One region of the Bacillus sp. 1A genome, then DNA from elsewhere that is predicted to be linked to it. Evidence: riboswitches for the same ligand, from Rfam matches in the RefSeq annotation. Region 1 holds a riboswitch; the other holds the start of a gene.
The links. Region 1 has a riboswitch for thiamine pyrophosphate ahead of thiM (hydroxyethylthiazole kinase). Riboswitches for the same ligand answer to the same signal wherever they lie in the genome.
Positions count from the first base shown of each region.

Region 2: another riboswitch for thiamine pyrophosphate. It lies ahead of tenA (thiaminase II); the one in region 1 lies ahead of thiM (hydroxyethylthiazole kinase).

Region 1 covers NZ_JBQYLZ010000001.1:6,158,670-6,161,848, reverse strand. The annotation lists gene topB (DNA topoisomerase III) at 1-922, opposite strand, end outside; TPP riboswitch at 1,347-1,456, shown strand; gene thiM (hydroxyethylthiazole kinase) at 1,520-2,335, shown strand; gene thiE (thiamine phosphate synthase) at 2,352-3,011, shown strand; gene ACUN0F_RS31525 (anaerobic C4-dicarboxylate transporter family protein) at 3,127-3,179, opposite strand, start outside.
Region 2 covers NZ_JBQYLZ010000001.1:5,826,648-5,829,826, forward strand. The annotation lists gene ACUN0F_RS29865 (ABC transporter ATP-binding protein) at 1-629, opposite strand, end outside; gene tenA (thiaminase II) at 598-1,293, opposite strand; TPP riboswitch at 1,376-1,478, opposite strand; TPP riboswitch at 1,539-1,650, opposite strand; gene ACUN0F_RS29875 (SH3 domain-containing protein) at 1,920-3,080, shown strand; gene ACUN0F_RS29880 (hypothetical protein) at 3,086-3,179, shown strand, end outside.

The DNA.
Region 1 (3,179 bases):
GCACTTTATGTTGTTCATACAATTTCTGCATAATGTTTAATGTTTCTTTCGCAGAGTAACCGAACTTTTTATTTGCATCACGTTGCAATTCAGTTAAATCGTAAAGACCAGGAGAGAATGACTTCTTCTGTTTTTTATCAATTTCCACAACGGTAGCATTATGCTTATCTAAACCTTTTACAATACCATCAATTTTTTCTTTATTAAAACTGCGGCTATTGCCGTTTGCATCTTGCCAAGTTAGTTTTAACTGACTCGTCGTTTGAGCCTCGATGCCGTAGTAAGTTTGAGCTTTGAAGTTCTTTATTTCGTCTTCACGATTAGCGATCATAGCGACAGTAGGTGTTTGCACACGGCCGCAATTCAGCTGGGCATTAAAGCGAGTCGTTAAAGCACGAGTCGCGTTAAGACCGATATACCAGTCAGCTTCTGAACGTGCAACTGCTGAAGCGTATAAATTGTCATATGCTTTACCTGGTTTTAAATTAGCGAATCCATCTTTAATTGCTTTATCAGTAACAGATGAAATCCATAAACGCTTAATAGGCTTCTGTATTTTAACTTTATCGATAATCCAACGTGCGACTAATTCGCCTTCACGTCCAGCATCTGTCGCTACAATAATTTCATTTACATCTTTTCTAAGCAGCTGACTTTTTACAGCATTAAATTGTTTCCCTGTTTGTTTAATAACAGTTAATTTCAAACGCTCAGGTAGCATCGGTAAATCTTCTAAATTCCACTTTTTATATTTCACATCATAGCTTTCCGGATCTGCTAATGTAACGAGATGACCTAAAGCCCAAGTTACAATATATTTACTACCTTCAAGGTAGCCATTTCCTTTTTTATCACACTTAAGTACACGCGCAATATCTCGTGCAACGGAAGGCTTTTCAGCGATTACAACGCTTTTTACCATATTTAAAACATCCTTTCAAATTTCCATACGTTAACTATAGCATACATCTTCTTGAGATTCAGTTTCGCTCCAGATTTGAACGTTTTTTAGTGGGATAACATCTGTTTGAGGGTGAATGATGGCGACAGAACATAATATGCGCCATGATGAGACTATGAGAAATAGATACTTATTTATCCCGCATTAACGGGCAGTAAGACCCCTACCTCAAAATTCAGCGGAAGCCAAGAAGTTAGGTAGGGGATCAACTGCCCATAAAAGCCCGATTGGTTCAACTAATAATCAGTGGGGGATGAACAAAGCCCCCACTGATTAAAGTTTCACTTTATTATGCGTATTGTTTTATCAGTTGCTTCTATATGAAATAGAAAAGTAAAGAACTTGTTATTTTACTAGAATAAGAGTAGACTTTGAAGTAGATGAATAATAAACACATGGGAGTTTGTGGATGCAAACTGAGAGTATGACTAATCCGTCATTGACCATTTGAACCTGTTGGATAATGCCAGCGTAGGGAGAGTGTAAAAGCACATGTTCAGGCACTTTGCGTACGCGCAAAGTGCCTTTTTGTGTATCTCCCATCACTATAGTTAGGAGATGAAAAGGATGAATATGAAAGAAATTAGTAAAGTAGTGGATTTGGTGAGAGAGTCTAATCCACTCGTGCATAATATTACAAATGTTGTTGTAACAAACTTTACAGCTAACGGTTTGTTAGCGTTAGGAGCATCGCCTGTAATGGCGTATGCAAAAGAAGAAGTAGCAGAAATGGCTAGCATTGCGGGTGCTCTTGTTTTAAATATGGGTACACTTCGTCCTGAAGAGGTAGAAGCGATGTTACTTGCTGGTAAATCAGCAAATGTGAATAATGTACCAGTACTATTTGATCCAGTTGGTGCAGGAGCAACATCGTATCGAACAGAAGTTGCGAGACATATTCCGGCTGAAATTGATTTAGCGATTATCCGCGGAAATGCAGCTGAAATAGCGAACGTTATTAATGAGAGATGGGAAATTAAAGGGGTAGACGCCGGTGTTGGAAATGGCAATGTCGTAAGTATTGCAAGGCAGGCAGCGGATGAATTAAATACAGTAGCGGTGATTACTGGAAAAGAAGATGTTGTTACAGATGGAGAACGAACGATCCTTATTCGAAATGGTCACCCTATTTTAACGAAAGTTACGGGAACTGGTTGTTTACTAACTTCTGTAATAGGAGCATTTGTAGCAGTAGAAAAGGATTATGTAAAGGCAGCAGTAGCGGCATTAACGTTTTATGGTGTAGCTGCGGAACTGGCAGCTGCTAAGACAGTGGAAAAGGGACCTGGTAGTTTCCAAATTGAATTTTTAAATCAGTTAGCGAATACCACTTCGGGTGATATTGAGAAGTATGGGAAGATTGAGCTTATATAGTAAGGAGGTGAACTAGATGCCCTGTATTACAAAGGCTGAAATGTCTAGATTATTATCAGTATATTTTATTATGGGAAGTAACAATTGTGCGAAGGGGCCACTACAAGTATTGAGAGATGCACTTGAAGGTGGTATAACAATTTTTCAATTTCGTGAAAAGGGGGAAGGGGCTTTAACGGGAGAGAAACGTATTTGTTTCGCGAAAGAACTACAAGCAGTCTGTAAAGAGTACGGTGTACCATTCATCGTAAATGATGATGTGGAACTAGCTATGGAGTTAGATGCAGATGGCGTGCATGTTGGCCAAGATGATGAAGGAATTACTTCTGTTCGTGAAAAAATGGGTGATAAAATTGTTGGTGTATCTACACATACAATTGAAGAAGCACGCTGGGCAATTGAAAACGGAGCTGATTATTTAGGTGTTGGCCCTATTTTCCCAACGAGTACAAAAAAAGATACGAAAGCAGTTCAAGGAACGAAAGGTTTAGCTTATTTTAGAGAGCAAGGAATTACAATACCGATCGTCGGGATTGGTGGCATTACAATTGAAAATACAGCGTCAGTTATAGAAGCAGGTGCGGACGGCGTTTCTATTATTTCCACGATTAGTTTAGCTGAATCTCCGTATGAAAGTACGAAGAAGCTAGTTGAGGAAGTAAATAGGGGTTTGTAGGAAAACGGAACTTCACAAAAATAGTAAAAAACATAATGGACGGTTAAAAATATTTAAACAAACGTTTGATTAAAAAAGCACAAACCCTTTAAAAATGTAGGTTTGTGCTTTTTCTTTAAAACATAATTGATATTAAAAGCATTCCAATTCCGATAGAAGTGAATGTTG
Region 2 (3,179 bases), 330 kb from region 1:
GTAGTTATCGGTTGCTGCTCTACTACTAAAATTCGATTAGAAAGAAACAACGCTTCTTCCACATCATGAGTGATAAATAAAATTGTTTTTTCCCACTCTTTCCATTGTTCAAACAGCCATTCTTGCAAAGATGCCTTCGTTAAAGCGTCCAACGCGCTAAACGGTTCATCTAACAACAATATCTCCCCGCCTGTTAATAAAGTTCGAATAAAAGATACGCGTTGTCTCATACCACCAGATAAATCTTTCGGATATTTTGTCTCATACCCTTGTAAGCCAAATTTATGTAACAGTTCCTTTGCCTTTATTTGTGCTTCTTTCTTCTGTACACCTTGGCACTCTAGCGGTAGGGCAGCATTCTCAATAATCGTTCTCCATGGCAGGAGCATATCTTTTTGGGGCATATACCCTACAGGATGGCTCTTTATTTCTGTCAGCTCTATCTGTCCCGTACTTGCTTCTTCTAAACCTGTAATAAGGCGAAATAGAGTGCTTTTGCCGCATCCACTCGGTCCAATAATACTTACAAACTCTTTATCTTGTATAGAAGCATTTAATTCATTGATGATTGGTTTCTCATCATAATGAAAAGAAACATTATGAAACTGTAGTATGTTCTTGCTCCTCAAATCCCCACATCTCCTTACGATAGGACATATCCCAGAATAAATATTCAAATCGACTGGAATATAGGAATATCTCCTCTAATCGATCTAGCTCTTTGTCAGACTTTCCAACTGCCATTTCATTTAATAAATCGATTAACCAAATACAAAGGCTACCGTATTCTTCCGAACTATATCCTTGAATCCACTCACCAAAGAACTCATGATCTCTTGCTCCAGGAATATCGTTTAAACGCTTTCCAATTTCCCAGTAGCTCCACATACATGGAAGAAGTGCCGCTATTAATTCCGCAAGTGTGCCATTTTGAGATACAGACATCATGTAATTTGTATAGGCTAAATTTTTAGCAGATGGTTTTGCAGATTCTATCTCCTCTATAGAAATACCAAGTCTTTTTGCATATTGTTTATGGATTGTCATTTCTCCATTTAATATGCCATCAATTTGTTCAGCAAATTTCCCCATTACTTGTGGATTCGTTGCTTTTACAACACCAATCGCATATAGCTTTGCATAATCTAACAAATATAAATAATCTTGAATAATATAATACTGAAACTTATCTTTTTCTAATGTGCCATCTCCCATACCTACTACAAACGGGTGATTATGACTCATCTCCCAAACTGGTTGTACAGTTTCTAATAATCTATCGCAAAATTTCATTTCTCTATCCCCTTTCAATTTATATATCTAAATAAAAAACCACTTCTAAATAAGAAGTGGTTACAGCAAATAAAATTATAATTTATTCGTTGCTCCACTTCCCTTCGCTAGTATTACCTAGATCAGGTCTGTAAGGGTTAAGGATTATTCCTCTCTCAGCACAACAAGCACCCCTAGTGGTTTCAATATGAAATTTTCAAACAAAAAAGCCCCGTTTCTATACGCAAAGAAACGGGGATTCATTATTAGTGTCCGTATTGCTTCCCTACGCTAGCATAATCTAGATCAGGTAATGAAAAGGATCAAAGGCTTACGGCCTACTCTCAGCTGGCAACACCAGCTCTCCTAGCAAACTATGAAATTAACACTGTCAGTATAACACCGTAATAAGACATCATCAACTATTTTAATTTTCTCAATTGTCAACAAAATAACAAAACTATATAATACTTATATTCTATGTTAGAAATTATTATCCTAATTAATTGGATAAAAAGGAATCATTATCCTCAAAAAATTTATTTTTATATTGATTTCATATTACATTTATGTGAATACACCCACTATATTATATCTTTATACTATAATAAAATTACAACTATACAACTAGAGGAGGTCTCTATTATATGAATATGAAAGCTACTGCTTTAACAGCAACTACTGTCGCAATTGCCTCTTTACTTCCTTCTATGGGAGAAACAAATGTACAAACAGCCAACGCTGAACAATTATCTAATGTGAAAACTGGATATGTCAAAGTCGATCAAGTAGCCTTACATACAAAAGATAACGCAAATAGCTCTTCAATTGATACAATTCGCTTTAATACGAAAGTGAACATACTTGAAACAACTAATGGCTGGTATAAAGTATCCGTTAATAATAAAGTAGGTTACGTACAAAAAGATGCTATTCTACTAAAAAACAAACTTCAATCTAATAATCAATACATCGTTAATGCCAATGCATTAAACGTTCGTTCTGAACCTAATTTAGAATCTTCAATTTTAGATGTATTACCAAATGGAAAATTCGTTACCATTCAAGAAGAACAAGGCGAGTGGTATAAAATTTTACATAATGGCAAAACAGGTTACGTACAAAAAGCATTCGTATCTAATGGTTCACAACCTTTAGTAAAAGGCATCACAGTTCAAACTAATACGAAATACACAGTTGCAACACCTAAACTTAATGTACGTGGCAACGCTAGTACAAGTGGTGCACTACTTGGTTCATTACAAAATGGTACACAAATACAAGTAGTGGAAACTGTAGGAACTTGGTATAAAATTCGTTTTGGCACAGGATACGGATACGTGGCAAAACATTATGTGGTGCAAAATCAAATGCAATCACAAGCTCAAACGGCTCAACCTACTTCCATTCCAGCAGTTTTCAAATTCCCTACTCAAGGAAGAATTAGCTCAACCTTTGATATGCGTTGGGAACAAATGCATTATGGTATAGATATTGCAGCTCAAGGTAATGTCTCGATCCAGGCGGCAGCTGCAGGTAAAGTTGTGAAATCATATTATTCAGCTAGCTATGGCAATGTTGTGTTCATCGCCCATCAAATAAACGGGAAATTATATACGACAGTCTATGCACACATGAAAGATCGCACTGTACAAGCTGGTGATCAAGTACAAGCTGGACAATTAGTAGGTCATATGGGAAACACAGGTCATTCATACGGGCAACATCTTCATTTTGAATTACACAATGGAGAATGGAATTTTGAAAAAACAAATGCAGTAAACCCACTGCCATATTTAGTTAGGTAAATTGTATGCAACGCAATATCAATATACCTCTCTTAATTGAATACTTCGCCTTTTTAGGTTTAATCTGTTGTTTAATCATTTACAATACAAACACTGTAT